DNA from 4 places in the Chryseobacterium sp. 1B4 genome. Region 2 is predicted to be linked to each of the others. Evidence: riboswitches for the same ligand, from Rfam matches in the RefSeq annotation. Region 2 holds a riboswitch; each other region holds the start of a gene.
What was found. Region 2 has a riboswitch for S-adenosylmethionine ahead of OWR28_RS21100 (TonB-dependent receptor plug domain-containing protein). Riboswitches for the same ligand answer to the same signal wherever they lie in the genome.

Region 1: another riboswitch for S-adenosylmethionine. It lies ahead of OWR28_RS24765 (TonB-dependent receptor plug domain-containing protein); the one in region 2 lies ahead of OWR28_RS21100 (TonB-dependent receptor plug domain-containing protein).
Region 3: another riboswitch for S-adenosylmethionine. It lies ahead of OWR28_RS27220 (alpha/beta fold hydrolase); the one in region 2 lies ahead of OWR28_RS21100 (TonB-dependent receptor plug domain-containing protein).
Region 4: another riboswitch for S-adenosylmethionine. It lies ahead of OWR28_RS25150 (TonB-dependent receptor plug domain-containing protein); the one in region 2 lies ahead of OWR28_RS21100 (TonB-dependent receptor plug domain-containing protein).

Annotation. Positions count from the first base shown of each region.
Region 1 is NZ_JAPNUF010000011.1:527,565-532,700, reverse strand. It holds gene OWR28_RS24780 (amino acid permease) at 1-83, opposite strand, end outside; gene OWR28_RS24775 (TonB-dependent receptor domain-containing protein) at 91-1,194, opposite strand; gene OWR28_RS24770 (hypothetical protein) at 1,543-1,710, shown strand; gene OWR28_RS24765 (TonB-dependent receptor plug domain-containing protein) at 1,730-2,521, opposite strand; SAM riboswitch class I at 2,614-2,717, opposite strand; gene OWR28_RS24760 (alpha-amylase family glycosyl hydrolase) at 2,979-5,136, opposite strand, start outside.
Region 2 is NZ_JAPNUF010000009.1:361,854-366,989, forward strand. It holds gene OWR28_RS21090 (SusC/RagA family TonB-linked outer membrane protein) at 1-859, opposite strand, end outside; gene OWR28_RS21095 (hypothetical protein) at 921-1,589, opposite strand; gene OWR28_RS21100 (TonB-dependent receptor plug domain-containing protein) at 1,643-2,080, opposite strand; SAM riboswitch class I at 2,297-2,396, opposite strand; gene OWR28_RS21105 (type II 3-dehydroquinate dehydratase) at 2,642-3,049, shown strand; gene OWR28_RS21110 (hypothetical protein) at 3,120-3,599, shown strand; gene pckA (phosphoenolpyruvate carboxykinase (ATP)) at 3,606-5,136, opposite strand, start outside.
Region 3 is NZ_JAPNUF010000009.1:202,472-207,607, forward strand. It holds partial or broken gene OWR28_RS27210 (ACT domain-containing protein) at 1-1,428, opposite strand, end outside; gene OWR28_RS27215 (homoserine O-acetyltransferase family protein) at 1,425-1,976, opposite strand; gene OWR28_RS27220 (alpha/beta fold hydrolase) at 1,868-2,371, opposite strand; SAM riboswitch class I at 2,432-2,539, opposite strand; partial or broken gene OWR28_RS20170 (MGH1-like glycoside hydrolase domain-containing protein) at 2,727-5,136, shown strand, end outside.
Region 4 is NZ_JAPNUF010000011.1:600,293-605,428, forward strand. It holds gene OWR28_RS25145 (outer membrane beta-barrel family protein) at 1-1,074, opposite strand, end outside; SAM-I-IV-variant riboswitch at 1,194-1,291, shown strand; gene OWR28_RS25150 (TonB-dependent receptor plug domain-containing protein) at 1,586-2,170, shown strand; gene OWR28_RS25155 (TonB-dependent receptor domain-containing protein) at 2,115-4,328, shown strand; gene OWR28_RS25160 (DUF5694 domain-containing protein) at 4,386-4,727, opposite strand; gene OWR28_RS25165 (DUF5694 domain-containing protein) at 4,646-5,136, opposite strand, start outside.

The DNA of each region.
Region 1 (5,136 bases), on a different contig from region 2:
GTAAAAATCCCTGTTCCGATCATATTGGAAACAACAATTGCAGCAGCTGTTTTCCAGCCAATCTGATGTGAGGTAGTACTCATTTAATGATTAAAAGTTAAAATTAAGTCTTCCGAAGAAATAATTCCCCAGCGTTCCCATCTGCACCGGCGCATACTTGAATACCCCATAGTATGAATTTCTGTAAATCTGGCGATCCGGGAAAACATCAAAAATATTATTGGCACCTGCTGTAAAGTTGATACTTTTTGTAATATCATATCCAACACTGATATCAGTAACGACTTTTGGAGAGAACTCCTGCACTTCTCCAAACGGATAGCCATCTCTTATGACTTTGCCAAAATAGGTATTTCTTACGAGAAAATTGAACTTCCCGATTCCGTAATTTAATCCTAATGAAGCTTTTGTTTTGGGAGACAGTGTTTCAATGATATTGATCTGATCCGGGCCAAAAAACTGTTCCTGAGGCGTTCCTAAATTTTCCGGAAAATGGAAATCTGTGATTTTTGTCTCCGTATAATTTCCGGCAAGATTCATATTTAATTTTCCGTTGCCAAGAATCCAGTCATAGGTGACCACTACATCTACCCCTTTTGTTTCTGTATCAATGGCATTGGCGAAAAATCTTCCGCTTTCAACCTTAAACTGATCTAGCCTTGTGTCGGTAATATTACTGGTGATCACAATTCTGTCTTTCACTTTGATCCAGTATCCATCTATAGTGATGGTCAGATTGTTTAAAGGTTTCAGGGTAAATCCGGCACTTGCATTGACTGAAGTTTCCTGCCTGAGCTTATCAAATCCAAGAATTGCTGCGGCTTTGCTATCATTACTAAAGATTCCTTTGGTAACAATTTTCTCGCCGGAAGTAGAAATATCTGCATAGGAGTTATTAAAATACTGCTGCTGAAGGGAAGGAGCCCTGAATCCTGTACCCACAGCTGCTCTTACTGCATAATTTTTTACAAATTCATATCGTACAGCAAGCTTTCCATTCAATGTATTTCCGAAATCTGAATAGTTTTCAAATCTTGCAGCCGCATCAATGTTTAACTTTTTATCCAGATCATAGGAGACATCTGCATATACCGCTGTGGAATGCCTGTCCTTTTTCAGTGCATTATCCGGAGAAAACCCGATAAAGGACTGAGATCCGCCTGCACCAAGCACTGTTGAACCTTCGGTGGCGATATTACCGTTGACATCATACTGGGCATAAGAAGCTTCATCACCAGCTTTGATCTGATATTGTTCAAATCTGAACTCTCCCCGAAGGCAATATTGAAACGGTTTATATTTCTGGAAACATCAAGATTAATGGTGTTTTGTAGGAAGCTGTGTGCTCCGGCGTAGAAACTTGTTGGGGATTTTGCTCCTAATGAAGCATTATTCGTATTGTTTACATTGTAATTGAAAGTATTGCTTCCCAATGTATTACTAAGATCCAGAAGCCAGTCACTGATATTATATTTTGCTCCAACAGCATAAGAAATATCGTATATCTGGGATGCCAGCGTTGCCTGAAACCCATTCGGGTAAATGGATGAAACTACGTTAGATTTTTCACTCGGGAGCCTTCTGAAGCCAAAACCTTTTCCTTCCTTAATGCTGAAACCTCCGAAAGAATACAGTTTAAAATGGTCATTAAAAGGATATTCTGCATTGAAAAATAACTGTCCCTGTCTGATCTGTGCATCCCCGATCTGAAAATTAAAATCGTCACGTGTTAGTCCTCTTTTTGAATTTCTGCATCATCCGCAGCTCTGGCAGCTTTTACGGCTTCATCATCACCTGCAAATTCATAAGCAAAATTATCCCCGAAAATATCCAGATCATGATTTTGTGTTCTTGTTGTTTTCCCTCTGTGGCTTAGCTGCAGTGAAAGATTGATGTAACCGTCTTTCTTTCCTAATGAAGCACCGTAATTCGCTCCTGCCTGATATGTATCGCCATCATTTCTGCCGCTTATACCGTAAGTAAGGCTTGCTGATGCCCCGGCATTCTTTTTAAGAATAATATTGATGACTCCTGCAATGGCATCAGATCCGTACTGTGCGGCTGCCCCGTCTCTCAGAACTTCAATTCTGTCAATGGCAATCACCGGAATGGTACTTAGATCTGTTCCCACCGAACCATTCCCTACTGTATTCTGATAATTTACCAAAGATGTTGTATGTCTTCTTTTTCCGTTCAGCAATACCAGAACCTGATCCGGACCCATTCCTCTTAAGGTAACAGGGTCAATATGCTCTGTGCCGTCTGAAGCGGATTGCCTTACTGCATTAAATGACGGAATCACATAGTTCAGCAGATCCTGGGCAGTCATTTGCGGAGCACTCTTCTGAATTTTGTCGATATTAATAACATCTACCGGAACCGGTGTCTCCAGCTTTGTCCTTTTGACATTACGGTTTCCAACAATGATAATATCTTCAATTTCTTTCTCTTTATTCCCGCTCTCCTGAGCAGCCACCCAGATTGCTCCAAGCAATAATACAGCTGTACTTATTTTTTTCATTTTGTTCTTCCCAATTGATCATAACTTATCCGGCGGTTTTTTCCGCAGATACATAAGACTTCAAGAAATGGGATTCATATAGGCAGTCATTTCACTTATCTTCCCTCGGGTTGGAATTAGCACCTTCGCACTTCCGGAACCGTGCAGGTTGCTAAGGTTTCACCGGGCCAAATCCCTCCACCTTTCTTGATAAATCTACTGCAAAAGTAGACTATTTTTTTAAATGAACAAAAAAGGCAGATCTGCTGTCTGCAAATCTGCCTTTATTTTATAGAAATTGTTTAAACTTTTATTTTTGAACCATTAGTAATAAGAGTTTAAGAGTATTAAGACAAGCTTGGCTTTAAGCTTAAAAATCAGAATGATTCACCTTAACTATACTTTATTTCTCAAATCCTTCTTAATGGTTTTAATAAATCAACATTTTTATCAGTCTAAACAACTTCATAATCTGTTTTTATTTAATCATCATCTTTTGAATGGCGGTTCCTGTGTCTGACTTCAGCTGTACCAGATAGGTTCCTGCCGGATAGTTCACTTTCACTTCATAGGTTCCGGCTTCTTTATCCAGTTTGAATGAATTCAACCTTTTACCGGTCATATCAAAAATGGAAATTTCCCCGTTTTTCACTTTATTAAAAATTAATTTTGCCGTTCCGTTTTGTACCGGATTATCCGCAATCCGAAGCGATAGTTTGTTGTCTGCATTTACATCTGCTGCAGACAAAGCACCTGCATAATTTCCAAAGATTCTGAATTCTCCCGGCTGCAAAGTAATCGGAGCCGTTGTAGAAGCCACATCCGAAATACTGTCATCCATAAGGTTCTGCCATTGGCCTGTATAAGGAAAATAAGGAACCACATTTTGTGCAGAAGTTGTATAATTGGCCAATACCACCACATTCTTTATTCCTGTAGTAATAGCTGTATCGTAAAGGTAAATTCTGGTGATGAGCCCATTAGGGTCATTCGTAAGGTTATTGGACTCTATGCTGTATGTTTTGGTTTTGAAAATCTGATGGGCATTTCTGATGGTAATGATTTTTGCCCATGTATCATATACTGCTTTTCTGCTTGCATTGGTATCATATCCCAGCGTGAATGCGACAGGTTTCTCATCGGTTCTGCAACCACTGTTGATGGTACCGTCCGCACATCTGTTAATACTGAATTCATAGCCTAATTCTCCAAACTGCCAGATCATTTTCGGGCCGGGAATGGTAAAGAAAGTTGCACCGAAAGTTTTCATTCGGTCAAGAGCAGTATTCAGGTTTTTAACATCATAACTTCCGTTTACTGCACCGTAAGCAAGGTTTTTAAACATCAGCCTTTCCTCATCATGACTTTCTCCGTAGCCTACAGCACTCATGTTGGTAAAACCGTGAAGGCTGTGGTTCATACGGTCATAATTGCTGTTTTCCTTATATCCCATCGTATTCTGGTTATAAGGATCTGTCTGTTTATTCCAAAGCATAACACCTTTTCCTTCTGCTATTCTGTAGTTGGCCCACTGCTGTTCTTCCGCATCTGTTCCCAGGTGTTCAAAAATCATGTATGAATTCGGATCGATTGCCCACTGTCTGTCTGCATAATGTTTCATAATATCTACTCTGTCCTGCTGATAGGCATTGGTGCAGGTTTCATCATTTTCAGAACAGCTCTGAGTGAATCCTTTGGTTAAATCCCAGCGGAATCCGTCTATGTGATATTCTGTCAGCCATTGTTGAAGGCATCTTTCAACGTAATATTGCGTTGAAGGGCTTGTATGGTTAAAGTCATTGAATACATTGTATGAATGTTTCGGAACCTGATTAAAGTAAGGATTGTCCGGAGCTACATTTCCATAACCGTCGCCATCCGGATCTATATTCCAAAGTCTCACCAAAGGTGAACGTCCTGTAGCATGATTAAATGCGACATCGAGAATTACTGCAATTCCGTTCTGATGGCACAGGTCTACAAATTCTTTGAATTTTTCAGGAGTTCCGTAGGCTTTATCCAATGCATAATGGAATGAGGTATTGTATCCCCATGAAAGGTTTCCGTCAAATTCCATGATGGGGAGCAGTTCTATCGCATTGATTTTTAAATTCTTCAGATAAGAAATTTTATTGATCAATGACTGCCAGTTCTTTTCCTGTGTAAAGTCCCTTAATAATAATTCATAGACTACCAGGTTTTCTTTTGCCGGCCTTTGAAAGTTGGTCACCTGCCAGTTATAAGCTGTCTGCCCGGTTTTAAATGTTGAAACTTCAAAACCCTGCCCGGCCGGAAATGCAGGTAAATTCGGATAAGTGACAGCCGAAATCCACTGATCATCATATGAAGACAGGATTTGTGGTGAATAGGGGTCTGCTACTTTTCTAAGGTCATTGGTTCTGTATTGAAAAGTATAAAGCTGCTGTGGAGTCAGTCCAATCAGTTCAATCCAGTAAAGATCAGGATTGGTGGTATCTCTTTTCATTAAATACGTATCATTCACTACCCAGTTGTTAAAGCTTCCGATAACATGGACGAAATTTTTACCCGGCGCATATAAAGCCAATCCTACTTTAGTCTGATCTGTCGGGTGATAATTGATTCCTTGTTTTATCCAGTTCGGTATTGCTTCAGAA
Region 2 (5,136 bases):
TACTCAGGTTTACATCCACATTCCACTGGAAATCATCATTTTTAATCGGGGTTGTGAATAATGAAAATTCAAACCCTGTATTCTGAATCGTTCCGATATTGGCAGGATAGTCACTGATTCCCAACGATGGAGCCACCGGCATATTAAAGAGAAGGTCCTGGCTTTTTCTTTTAAAGTATTCGATATTTCCCTTAACTCTGTTATTCAGAATCGCGAATTCCAATCCTACATTTAAATTAAGGTTGGTTTCCCACTTCACATTATTGGTATATGTTTTTTCAAGGGTGGTCCCCGGTTCTCCGCCAAGACTGATAAACCTGTACAATTCCTGATAAGCGTAATAAAGGGGCTGACCATTTGGACGAAGTAATTTATCATTCCCCTGCCCTCCATAGCTGGCACGTAATGTCAACTGATTGAAAACATTTAAGCTTTTGATGAATTCTTCATTGGATATTTTCCATGAACCGCCAACAGACCAGAATCTTCCCCATCTGTTATCTTTTGCAAATCTTGAAGAACTGTCTGCTCTTCCTGATGCTGAAATGAAGTAAGTATTATTATAATCATACTCTACTTTTCCAAGGAAACTCAATAAGCTTAATTTATTGCTGTTTCCACTGAAACTTCCCAGCAGTGATGCAGCGTCCGGCTCATAGTAATAAGGCAATGAAAACTGGCTTCTTGTTCCGGAAATTGTCTGATAATCGTACTTATAAAATTCCTGTCCTGCTAACGCGTTAATGTGATGCTTTCCAAACTTTTTATCATAGGTCAGAATATTGCTGGTTGTATACGAAAGCGTTCTGGTATTCGTTTTCGTTACCGAACCTCCAATTTCTGCTCCTGGCCAAGCAATGGATTTGAATAATAATGTCCGTTATAATTCACAAGATCAACAGAAAAACTCGTTTTGAATTTCAGCTCCGGTAAAAAGTGAATTCCATGAATCCTTTTCCTGAAAAGTTATCTTCTTTATTTTCGTTTTTATCTAACGGAAGGGTTGCAGCCGCATTTTGATTCTGTAAAGCATTCGTAGGCCTGTATTTTCCAAAATCATAAACCGGATTTCCATCAGCACCCAAAACGTAGGTTCCATCCGCATTCCTTTCATAATAAGGATAGAATGAAGGAATGAATCTTGCTGCATTGATGATATTACTGGCCTTGGAATCCGAAGAAGTAGGTGCCTGCTGAATACTGTTGGTATAGCTTAAGTTTACTCCAACATTCAACCATTTCTTAACTTCAGAATTAATTTTCAGCCTGGTATTATATCTTTTAAAGCCAGATTCAATAGCCATCCCTTTGTCATCCAGATAACCAAGGGAAAAGAAGTAATTGCTTTTCTCACTTCCTCCGCTGATATCAAGATCCACCTGGTTTCTTGATGCTACTCTCTGTAAAATATCTCTCCAGTCATCATTCCAGAGTGGTGATGCACCCGATAATAATTTTCCATCGGTTCCTACAGGTTTCGGATAAGCTGTCCCGTATGGATTGATCCCAAGGGTTGAAACGAGATTATCTGTAGCCATCTGAGCTGCCTGCTGGGAAGAAACTTTCCCGGACTGATATCCGTTTCTCAACGCCTCCCAATATAATTGAAAATACTGATCGGTATTGACCTGCTCGTAATCTTTTACTGCTCTTCCGGAGAAACCCTGGCTGATATTAAAATTAACTTTGGCTTCTCCTTTTTTCCTGATTTTGTGGTAATAATGATAATCCCGTTTGCTCCTCTTGAACCATACAGAGCACTTGCTGTTGCATCTTTCAGAACACTTATAGATTCGATATCGCTCGGACTGATAGAATTCAGGTTACCGTCAAAAGGAATTCCATCCACTACATATAATGGATCGCTGGAAGCACTTATTGAACCAATTCCTCTGATTCGGATGGTTGAAACAGCACCCGGCTGGCCAGATGCACTTGTCGTCTGAATCCCCGCTACCTGCCCTTCCAATGCTTTGGTAATGTTGGTAACAGGTCTGTTATTGATCTTATCACTGGAAATTGTCGCCACAGAACCGGTATAGCTGTTTCTTTTTGCTTTTCCATACGCTACCACTACCACTTCATCAATCTCCTTTTCATGAAGGCTGTCTTTTTTGGGGTTTGAATTCTGCGCATTTACATTAGCTACTCCTAAAAAATGCAGCTACCGGAGGCATCCATATTTTAGAATTGAATAAATTTTTGCTAATCATAATCAATTTTATTTATCATATATTAAAAATTTACCCTTTGCAGAAAAGTCAGCAAAGGGCATCGATAAATACGATAAACCAAATGCTTATTTTTCCTTAAAAGGCTGAATGTAACACCTTGCCCCCACGGGTAGGTTGTTAAGATTTCACAGGGTCAGTTCCCTCCATCTTTCTTTATAAGCCGATCGAAATATGGTTGCAAAGCTAAAAACTTTTAGTCTACAAAACAAGTAGACTTATCATTTTTTCATGATAAATTTTCAATAATTAACATAAAATTTTAATAAAACTCAATACAATAAGGAGTTACAAACGTTACATTATTTTTAAACATGACAAATATCATTACTAATAACTCAATGACATAAAAATCCAGCACAGTTTAATTTCTATGTGATTTTATTGGAAAAACTTTTTAATTTTATAGTATGAAAGTTTTAATTATAAACGGACCAAACCTTAACCTTTTAGGTACCAGGGAACCGGAAATCTATGGAAGCGTTTCTATGGAGAGTTATTTGGAAATTTTAAAATCCGAGTTTCATTCTCACGAATTAAAATATTATCAGTCGAATATTGAAGGGGAACTTATCAACAGGCTTCAGGAAGGTGATTTTGATGCAGTAGTAATTAATCCGGGAGCTTATACTCATTATTCTTATGCCATTGCGGATTGTTTAAAAAATATCCGAAAGCCTAAAATCGAAGTTCACATCAGTAATATCTACAAAAGAGAAGAGTTCAGACAGAAATCTGTAACAGCAGCCAATACAGATGCGGTTTTATCAGGTTTTGGAATGGATGGATACAGATTGGCTTTATTGAGCTTGAAGTAATTTTTAGCTTATATTCCGCTTCAGACCGTACGGATCCTTACAGATAATTATGCATACAGGAGAATAATTTATGAATATAAAGGATAAGATTTACTGTAAAAATATTGGGATATATTCCGGGCAATTAACGAAAAGAAAATCTTATATCGTTGAAGAAACAAATGATGAAAATATAAGAATCTGGAATGATGAAGGAAAACTGAGATGGTATTCTGATTTTTATTTTAGTTTAAACAATGAACCAGAAATAACTTCTATTCATATTGATGATGAAATAGAGGATACTGAATCTGATGCTATAGAAGTCACCATTGAACTTTCCAATAAAGAAAAATATTGGCTGACTTTCACTACTCCAAAGTATTTAGAGAAAATATTGGATGAAGAATCTTACTTTTCTTCAAGACATTTTATGATCATAAAAAATCTAAGCGAAGAATTAATTAAATCAACAATCCATAAACTGGATGAACAAAATGAATTGATTAAGAGCTGTAAAAAATTTAATCAAAAAGCCTCATCAGTGATGAGGCTTTTTGATGCTTATTGATAACTTTTAAATAGTCTGTTCCTGCAATTGAGGTCCTGAAGCAACTAACTTCTTCCCTTCTTCTGTACCACAGTACTGTTCAAAGTTTTTAATATATCTTGAAGCAAGATCTTTTGCTTTTTCTTCCCATTCTGAAGCATTTTCATAAGTATCTCTAGGATCCAGGATACCTGTAGAAACATTTGGCAATTCAGTAGGAATTTCAAGGTTCATGATCGGAACCTGAGTTTTAGGAGCATTGTCAATAGAACCGTCAATGATTGCATCGATAATTGCTCTTGTATCTTTCAGAGAAATTCTCTTTCCGGTACCATTCCAACCTGTATTTACCAAATAGGCTTTAGCACCATGTTCCTTCATTTTACCGATCAGTGTTTTAGAATACATCGTCGGGTGTAATGTAAGAAACGCTTCACCAAATGCAGGAGAGAAAGATGGTTCTGGTTCTGTAATTCCTCTTTCTGTTCCGGCTAATTTAGACGTATATCCGCAAAGGAAGTGGTACTGAGCCTGATCTTCATTCAGGATAGAAACCGGAGGAAGTACTCCGAATGCATCTGCTGAAAGGTAAACAATCTTCTTAGCGTGACCTGCTTTAGAAGGTAATACAATTTTGTTGATATGATAGATTGGATAAGAAACTCTTGTGTTCTCAGTGATTGATCCGTCTGTATAATCTGCTACTCCATTGTTCACCACAACATTTTCAAGAAGTGCATCTCTCTTGATGGCAGCGAAGATATCCGGTTCTTTTTCTGCAGATAAGTCGATAACTTTAGCGTAGCATCCGCCTTCATAGTTGAATACTCCGTTGTTATCCCATCCGTGTTCGTCGTCACCGATAAGGTATCTCTTAGGATCTGCTGACAGAGTAGTTTTCCCTGTCCCTGAAAGACCAAAGAATAAAGCAACATCACCTTTTTCTCCTACGTTGGCAGAACAGTGCATTGAAGCCATACCCTTTAATGGAAGATAGTAGTTCATCATTGCGAACATTCCTTTCTTCATCTCACCTCCGTACCATGTTCCTCCGATGATCTGTAGTTTTTCAGTAAGGTTGAACATGATGAAGTTTTCAGAGTTAAGCCCCTGAGCTTCCCAGTTAGGGTTTGTTGTTTTTGATCCGTTGATTACTGTAAAATCCGGCTCACCGAAGTTTTCAAGCTCATAGTGAGAAGGACGAATGAACATATTGGTCACAAAATGTGCCTGCCATGCTACTTCAACGATAAATCTTACCTTAAGTCTTGTGTCTGCATTCGTACCACAGAAAGCATCTACAACATAAATTTTCTTAGCTTCGGAAAGCTGATTCATCACTAGTTCTTTACAAGACCCGAAAATTTCCGCAGTTGTAGGTAAATTTACTTTACCATCCCAGAAAATGGTATCTCTTGTAACATCATCCTGAACAATATATCTGTCTTTAGGTGAACGACCTGTGAAAATTCCTGTTTTTACTGATACCGCGCCAGATTCTGTAAGCTCAGCTTTCTCAAATCCCTGATTTTCAGGAGAAACTTCAGCCTGGTATAAT
Region 3 (5,136 bases), 160 kb from region 2:
TATAAATTTCAAAGATTGAATCGGAACCTTTCAGCTGCCCTAATGCAGAAGTTGCAGGAACAGAAACCAGTTTTACATCCAGCTCACCTTTATCTTTCTGCAAATCACCGTGCAAATCGCCTACATATCTCAAGACATGTCCAGGTTCCTGGTTCTCTTTTATTTTCTGGTATTCTTCGTCCAGCTCTTCAAGTCTGGAAAGGAATTCTGATTTTGAAACCTCAAGTAAGCTTTCCGGAACAAGATTTTGAATTCTGATATCTTCAAATTCATTGATCAGGTCTAATTCTCTGGCGAGGATCAGTAATTTTCTTGCAACATCATTTCCTGACAGATCTTCTCTTGGATCCGGTTCTGTATATCCTTTTTCCAAAGCTTCGTTAATAATGGTTGAAAATTTATCGTCTCTCAAAGAAAAATTGTTGAAAACATAGCTTAATGTTCCGGAGAATACACCTTTGATTCTGGTGATGTTTTCTCCTGAAAGGTGTAATAATTTGATGGTATCAATTAACGGTAATCCTGCACCAACATTAGTTTCATACAGATAACGTCTGTTATTTTTGTTCAACGTATATCTTAGTTTTCTGTATTCTTCTATCGGAAGGGTATTGAAAATTTTGTTGGAAGAAACCAGATCGAAACCGTTTTCTGCCAGGGCATGATAATTCTTGACAAAGTCTTTGCTTGCCGTGTTATCCACAACGATCAGGTTCTCGAGTTGATTTTCGTTGGAGAAATTGATTAACTCTTCTACATTCGATGGATGCTCAGCGGTTAAAACCTCATCACCCCAATTGGCATCAAATCCTTTTTGTTGAAGGCAATTTTCTTTGAATTGGCTACTGCAACTACTTTAAGGTCTATTTTTTTACGCTTTTTAATTTCTTCTGCAGATTCAAGTACCTGCTCTATCAGGGTCTTTCCTACGTTTCCGTGACCAATGATTGCCAGATGAACCGTCTTTGGCTTTTTGAAAATTTCAGATTCTATGATATTTCTTGTTTTTTCATCCTGGGAAGAAGTCACTACGATATTAATTCTGTTTTCTCCTGCCACCTGGTTTAAAAGCAACGGGAAAACATTGTTTCTTGCCAGCTCAGCAAAGACCTTATTGAAATCTTCCGCTACAAAACCGATCACGGAAACATTATTAATACTATAGATCTGGGAAACTTTTCCTGATTTTCTTTCCGCTTCGAATTCATCGATAAGACAAGCGACTGCTTTCTCTGCATCATTTTCATGAACCAGGATAGAAATTCCGTTTTCTACCGCTTGTTGAGAGATTACTCCTACACTGATACGCGCTAAGGTAAGTGCTTTAAAAATTCGTCCGTCAATCCCGATTTCTCCCAGAAAATCTTCTCCTTCAAACTTGACGATTGATCTGTTCTTCAAAAATTTTATTTCGTTAGCATTTTTCATTTCTCCTGTAAAATGTTTTTTATGATATTATTTAATTGTTGATATTCCATTAGGAAGGCATCATGCCCGTGTATAGATTGGATCTCGTGATAAGAAACATTCTTATTTTTCTCTTTCAAGTTTTCAAAACACATCCGGATCTCAGAAGCCGGAAAAAATAAGTCTGAATCTACGGAGATCATGTGCATTCGTGCCTGTATGGTTTCCAGAGATGGTTCATCAGCATTTATATTCATCAGGAGATGGTTCATCAGTTTGTAAGCTTGTAAACTAAACCTTTCGTTTAGAGCATTACCATGATAAACCAACCAGTCTTCTGATTCCAGGCGTTGTTTTTCCTGGTTATATTGGTTTTGAAATCTTTCATTGAGTGACTGCGGTGTTCTGTAACACAACATGGCATGAATTCTTGCTTTCTGTAATGGTTCTTCTTTATCATTTAATAGGAATTTCTGAACCAGACATTGCGCATGAAGCCAGTCGTGCGTTCTGTAATCGCAGGCAATGGGAATAAATATCTCTGCAAGATCCGGCTGCTGTGCAAGCATTTCCCAGGCGATTCCTCCCCCAGAGAGCCCCCGATAATGGCATATAGTTTTTTGATCTGTAAAGCTTCAAGCCCTTTCAGAAATATCGCAGCGATATCTGAAGGAGTAAAGTCTTCATAGTTTTTAATTAAAAAATTGTCATAACCGTTTCCGGGTATATTGAAACACAGAACTGTGTATTGATCGGTATCAACAATCTGATTTTCTCCTACCAGCTGCTTCCACCAGCCTTTCTCTCCGGATACATTTGAATTTCCGGTAAGGGCATGGTTGATTAAGATGACAGGGGCTGTAAACAGATCTTTCCCAAAAAGCTGATAGCTTAACGGGATATGGTATTCCTTTTGGGAATTTGTTTGATACGTAAGATTAATATAGTTTAGTTCTGTTTTCAATTCTATTATATTTAAATACAATTGAAAATGCCACAGGAAATGGCTGAAAAGAACTTCAGTAAGTTATCTGTCCAAAATTATTTTGGTAGAACGTAGCACCTTCTTTACTTGCGCAAAGGGTTGCTAAGGTTTCACAGGGTCTAATCCCTCAACCTTTCTTGATAACATTTTCAATATTTGAATGAACGAATGGTGCAAAGGTAGTTCTTTTCTTTTAATTTCAAAAAAAATTATTTTAATATTTAAAAAAGCCCTTAAATACAAGCATTTCAACGCCATATTAATAATTATTCAGATGAAAAAAATTGGAATTACTTCTCAAAAAAACTAACTTCGTATGGAAAAATGATGACATATGACCGCCGAAAAAGAAAGATTACAAGATACCAAATGGAAAAACTGGGGACCTTATGTAAGCAACCGGCAGTGGGGAAATGTACGCGAAGATTATAGCCCGAACGGGAATGCCTGGAATTTTACCAATCATAATAATGCAGAAAGCTATGCCTACCGCTGGGGTGAAGAAGGGATTGCCGGAATTTCTGATGTAAAGCAGCTTTTATGCTTTGCTTTTTCATTCTGGAACAAAAAGATAAAATGGTAAAAGAAAGGTTCTTCGGATTGAGCAACCCTCAGGGAAATCATGGAGAAGACATTAAAGAAATCTTTTATTATCTGGATAATACACCTACTCACAGCTATATGAAGATGGTGTATAAATATCCGATCAATGAGTTTCCGTATGATGATATTCTTATTGAGAATGGAAAGCGCAGTAAAAAAGAACCGGAATATGAGCTTTTCGATACCGGGATTTTTGATAATGATGAGTATTTCGATATTTTTATTGAATACTGTAAAGCTGATCACAATGATATTCTGACCAGAGTGACAGTCTGCAACCGAAGCCAGCATGAAGCTCCTATTGTGGTGGCACCAACTGCATGGTTCAGAAACAATTGGAAATGGGGATATAATACCTACAAGGCAGAGCTGAGTGCTTCTCAGGATGGAAGTATTACCATTGGCCACGACAGTATTTCAATTAAAAAACTGTATTCCAGAAATACAAATGCACAAAGTGTATTCTGTGAAAACGAAACAAATACTCCAAAACTTTACGGTACTCCTAAAACAGATAATTCTTATTTTAAAGACGGAATCAATGATTTTATAATTCACGGACGAGACACTGTAAATCCTGAAAAAAGAGGAACCAAAGCATCTTTTCTCATTGATGAAGTTGTGGCTGCAGGTGAATCAAAAGTTTTTGAATTCAGGTTATGTCCTGAAGAAAACGATGAACCTTTTGAAAAATTTGATGAAATTTTCAATACCCGAAAGGCTGAAGCTGAAGAGTTTTATCAGGAGATTCAGAGCGATACCGTGAATGAAGATGAAAGAAATGTGCAGCGACAGGCATTTGCCGGACTTCTCTGGAACAAACAGTTCTATCATTATAATATCGGGAAATGGCTGAAAGGTGATCCGAACTTTGAAGCGCCAAGAAACTTTAGTGAATATGTAAGAAATACGGAATGGAATCATCTTCATAATAAAGATATTATTTCCATGCCTGATAAATGGGAATATCCGTGGTATGCCACATGGGATCTGGCATTTCACTGCGTCCCTTTTTCCATCATTGATGCGGAGTTTGCCAAAGGGCAGCTGTTATTACTTACGAAAGAATGGTACATGCACCCTAACGGACAGCTTCCCGCTTATGAGTGGAATATGAGTGATGTGAATCCGCCTGTGCATGCATGGTCATGCTTCCGTGTTTTTAAGATTGATGAAAAGAACAACGGAAAACCGGATTTATTATTCTTAGAGAAAGTTTTCCAGAAGCTGCTCCTTAATTTTACATGGTGGGTGAACCGAAAGGATAAAAACGGGAAAAATATTTTCGGAGGCGGTTTCCTTGGTCTTGATAATATCGGGGCTTTTGACCGCAATATGGTTTTAAAAGACGGCCAGCATCTTGAACAGGCAGACGGAACCAGCTGGATGGCCATGTATGCATTGAATATGATGCGTATTGCGATGGAACTTGCCCAGTATTACCAGGTGTATGAGGATATGGCCATCAAGTTTTTTGAACATTATCTTTACATCGCTGAAGCGATGGAAAATCTGGGTGAAGGAACGAAAGGTCTGTGGAATGAGGAAGACGGATTTTTATGATGTATTGCAGCTTGGAAACGGAGACAGTGTTTCTTTAAGATTAAGAAGTATTGTTGGCTTAATCCCCATGTTTGCTGTTGAGATTGTAGACCACCGTCTACTGGAAAAGATGCCGAATTTCAGAAGCAGAATGGAATGGATCTTAAAAAATAAGCCGGAGCTTACCAAACTCGTTTCTCACTGGGATGAAGAAGGACATGGGAGAAAACACCTTATGAGTATTCTCCGCAAAAACAGACTTACCAAAGTTCTGACCAGAATGCTTGATGAAAAAGAATTTTTAAGTACCTACGGAATCCGGGCCATGTCTAAGGTATACGAAGAAAATCCGTTTGTATTTTCTGTGCATGGAACGGAAAATATGGTCTATTATACCCCGGCAGAAAGTGACAGCCGTATGTTTGGCGGAAACAGTAACTGGCGTGGCCCCATCTGGTTCCCTATCAACTTCCTGATTGTGGAAAGTCTGCAGCGATTCCATTATTATTATGGAAACAGTCTGAAAGTAGAGCTTCCAACAGGTAGCGGAGATAAGAGAAATCTTGATGAAGTAGCTCAAAACATCAGCAAAAGACTTT
Region 4 (5,136 bases), on a different contig from region 2:
GTAATCTACCTTAAAGTTGGCAATATTCATCACAGATTTATTATTCAGAATATCTTTTAATCCATTGGTAGGGCTATCAAGAGGCTCCGTGGGATAAGCTACAAATGTCCCATCCTGGAAGTAATTATCCTGGGAAAACTTGCTGTCTGATCTTGTATAGCCAAACTGGAAGTCCAGTTTTTGAGATTTGTCAGCAAAACGCTTCTGATAGGTTACAACGGCCTCCTGTCTCAGGGTATTGGTATGGGCAACATCTGAAGAAGTATAAAAAGCCTCTTTTAAATCCTCCGGATTTCTCCTGAAAGGCAAATCTCCGTGGCCGTTGCTTAAAGTGTAGTTGTCGTTATTGTTGTGATAAATATCGTAGTTTAATAATAATCTGTCCTGCCCCAGATCAAAAGTTAACCCGGATTTTGCAAAATATCCGCGCCCGTATCTGTCGGTATGGCTGTTTAAAAGCTCATCCTGCTGGCCGTTCAGCATACTTTCACGGTAATTCTGCCCAACATTAAGCTGCCATCCGAAATATTTATTTCTTGCATTTAAATTAACGGAATTCGTAGTTCTGCTTCTGTATTGGTCATAATTCGTGAAAGAATAATTCCCTGAATAAGTAGCCGTTAAATATTTATTTGCATTTTTATTGGTGATGATATTCATGATCGCACCTCCGGAAGTAGCTGGAAATTCGGCACCTGGCTGGGTGATCACTTCAATTCTTTCTACAGAGTTGGCGGGCATACCTTCCAGAAAAGAATTCAATTCATTTGAGGTAATGTTCAGAGGTCTTCCGTTAAGGTACACTTCCAGCATTTTCCCCTGATACATCATTCCTGCGATATCGGTAGATACAAGCCCCGGAAGTTTTTTTATTCCTTCCAGAACGTTTCCGTTATTCAGCTGAGGCTGCTCAGAAAAATCGAAAATAGTTCGGTCTGCTTTTTGTTCAACGGCCTTTTTAGTTTTGGTAATGACTACGCCTTCAATTTGCTTTTCCTGAGGTTTATTATTTTTTTCCTGCGAAAAAACAAAAACAGAGCCTAGTAAGGATAAAGCGAAAATTGTTTTTTTCATAATGGTTTTACTGTTATCCGGTTAGACGCAGAAAAAGATCATTTGTTACGGTAAATGTTTGAAAACCGAAAATTTAGACTAAATATTTTTTTATTTCCGAAATAATTATATCTTTGCCAGGTAATTATCAAGAATCTCTAGATGGGATAGCAACCTGCAAAAACAAGCAAGGTGCTGCAATCGATAAGCCGGATCTTCCGGAAAAAATGTTTATCATTCTATCATTACTCCCATCTTGAATTTTTGTTTTAAAGTTAAAATCAAATGTTTAAAGACAAGGGAAATCACCCAACATCAGTAATTTTTTATTCTTCAGATCATGAAGTGAACCTTCATTATTCTGATATGTTCTCATGCCATTTCTACATGCGCATGTGTTGTTGTTTCTAGCCTTTTCTTTTTCTAAAAAATAATACAAACATTTCGGATTCTGTGGTAACCTTACAATTTAGGGTTACAGGATTTGTATTGCTTAAAAAACAATTTTATCAACAAAAAGTACACAACAAACATGCATAATTTCAAAAAAAGATTCTTTGTTCCTTCTGTCGCACTTATCTCCACATTTTACTATGCACAGACGGATACCTTACAATCTAAGAAAATAGATGATGTGGTCATCCTTGGATCACGGGGTTCCGGAAGATCATTGACGGAGACCCCCGTTCCGGTAGATATCATTAATATCTCAAAAATTTTAAAACAAAGCCCGTCTAACAGTATCAGTCAGGCCTTAAATTATATTGTACCCTCATTCTCATCCACCTCTCACACCGTTAATGACGGAACCGATTTTGTAGATCCTGCGCTCCTGAGAGGACTTGGTCCGGATCAGGTTTTGGTTCTGGTAAACGGAAAAAGAAGATACCAGTCTTCACTGATAAATGTTACCCTTACGCCGGGAAGAGGTTCTGTGGGAACCGACCTTAATGCTATTCCTGCCTTTGCATTGGAAAAAATAGAGGTTTTAAGGGACGGAGCTGCTGCCCAGTATGGTTCTGATGCAATTGCAGGAGTAATAAACCTTGGGCTGAAAAAGATTGGGACTTTCAGGGCAGGTATTTTTAGGAGGATATGCTTCTCCCGTTACCAATAATTTCTCCGGCGGAGCAGATGGGCAGACTATTTCCGTAGATCTTAATTACGGAGCTAAAATAGGGAAAACCGGATTTTTTAATGTGACAGGTTCTGCCCAATACCGTGATCCTTATTCCAGAGCCGGAGTGCGGGAAGGTGATATCTTCAATGCCTATAACGCAATTAATTACAGAGCATTACAGGATGGCGTTAATATTGATGGGTTATATAAAAATATTACCAATACTTCCAATACTCAGCAGATTATCAATACCATTAAGCAATATGCGACTAAGGTAGATTATTTTGGGAATGATTTTCAAACTCAGATCTCAGGGGCAAACAGTATTTCTGATCTTCAGAATATACTGGGCAAAGATTTTACCTCTCAGGAACTTAATTACAGAGGGCTGGAGAGAAAGGATTTCAGCCTGAGAGCCGGGCAATCCAAACTGCAGTCAGGGCAGCTTTTTTTCAACTCTGAAATTCCTGTTAATGAAGAATGGAAAGTTTATTCATTTGGAGGTTACAGCTATCGTCTTGGGAATGCCGGAGGATTTTACAGGCTTCCGAACAATGAAAGAAACATCAATGCTGTTACACCCAACGGGTATCTTCCGCAGATTGAAGCCACTGTGAACGATTATTCCCTTGCTGCCGGAATCAAAGGAAAATGGGATGGCTGGAATATCGATTTCAGTAATACATTTGGGAAAAACGTTTTTGGCTTTGGCGTTGTCAATACTTTTAATGCTTCGCTTACAGACGGTTCTCCAAGGACTTTTGATGCCGGAGGTTCTGAATTTTCACAAAACACAGTCAACCTGGATTTCTCTAAAAAATATGATGTCCTGAAAGGATTGAACATTGCCTTTGGAGGTGAATACCGACACGAGAATTATAAAGTAAATGCCGGAAAAGAAAACTCTTATGCTTCTTATGATATCTATGGCCGGGTAGTGACAGCGAAAACCCCTGAAAATGAAAAAGTAACCGATTTTTTTGGACATGTAAGACCTGCCGGAGCTCAGGTTTTTCCGGGATTCAGTCCTGAAAATGCAGTTTCCGGGAACAGAAACAGTATTGCGGCTTATTTTGATACAGAACTGGAAATTACAGACCGATGGCTGTTGGAAGGAGCTGTACGGTATGAAAATTATTCAGACTTCGGATCTACATTCAATTATAAGGTGGCAACCAATGTAAAGCTGGCTTCCAATCTCAATTGGAGAGGTGCTGTTTCTACGGGGTTCAGAGCGCCTTCACTGGCACAAATTTATTACAGCTCTACTTCTACGTTGATTCAGCAGGGAAAAACAACCCAGGTGGGTACTTTCAGAAATAATTCTGAGGCTGCACAGGCATTAGGGATTCCAAAATTAAAACAGGAAACCTCACAATCCTACAGCACAGGAATTACATGGAAGGTTCCGGCCTTAAACCTGACTTTCACAGCAGATGCTTATTTAATCAGGATTAAAGACAGGGTAGTACTGACCGATCTTTTCTACCGCCCTGATGGTAGTTTCTCTCCTGGTTCAGATCAGGCCGTTCTACAGGATGCTTTTGATCTGGCAAGGGCAAGCGCTGCCAATTTCTTTGCCAATGCAGTGGATTCTCAGACGAAAGGTCTGGATATTACCATTTCCCAGAACTCAAAAATCTCATCAGCGGTTAGTTTGGAGAATAACCTGGGAATCAACTTTAATCAAACCAAAAGAATCGGGGACATCCATGCGTCTCCTAAACTGGTAAGCCAGATTAATAATTATTTCTCGGAACCCAACAGAATCTATTTTGAAGAAGCTGTACCCCGTGTAAAAGCCACATTGGGTAACACAGTAAGAGTTTCCGGCTTTACTTTCGTACTGCGTAATTCTTTCTTTGGTAAAGTGACCGATGCAGATGTGGTAGATGCCAACTTTGACGGAATAACGGGAAGTACCGAGCATTTCGTCCTTAACAGCCGTTTGGTAACAGATTTATCTGTAGGTTATAGCTTTAATAAAAATATTTCAGCAACAGTAGGAAGCAATAATATCTTAAATATATTACCTTCTAAAAGCCCTGCCATAAGTTCATTAACAGCAGATAACCAGTTTGTGTATTCCAGACAGGTTTCCCAGTATGGTATAGGCGGGAGGTTCTTATTTGCAAGAATTGAATTCAATTTCTGATATAGAGCGTTCAGAAGTTTTGAAAAAAAGACAGAGACCGAATCTCTGTCTTTTTATTTATTTCAGTGAAGAAAATTCAATGAAATCATATTCTGCGGATGAGGTAAAAAGCTGTCTTAATACGGCGGCATGGCCATTTCCGGCAATCACAAGAATTCTGTCTTCACTGTTGTGAGGAATGTTTTGAATATTACGGAACATTCTCAGGTTTCTGCTGTACCAGTAAAGCGCAAGCATATCCGCACCGTCATGTTCTCTCAGTTTAAAGTCGCCGCTCAGATAGGCTCCGTATCCGTATTGATGGCTTTCTTTGGAATTCATATAAGTAAAAGTGTCCAGAAGAGATTTAAAATTTTTAGGCTCAGAACTCTTGTAGAAAGCAATAAACTGTTGGGAGATAGGGTCATCACTCCTGAAATCATAATCTTTACTGAGATTTTTAAAAATGCAGAATCAGTTTTACCGAAGTGTTTTTCAAGATCATCCAGAACAGATTCTGCATCAATGCTGAACAATTCGTTTATTTTAAGCTCACTGGCTAGTCGCATAGCAAGCTGATAACGCTCATCTCTTTTGTCACGGTGTTTACCTTCATTGTATTCTCCCAGCTTTTGATTGGCATTCCAGCTTGGCCAGGCCTCAATTGCAATCTTGGTCGGCTTAAATCTTTTGATATATTCTACAAGTTCAGTAACTTCTTTTGCTGTTTTAGGAGAAAGTACATCTATCTGATCTTCTTTATTGATTTTATGAGCATCCAGATTAGGGTAGTCAAAATGAAATGATCCGACTACCAAAACTTTCGTCT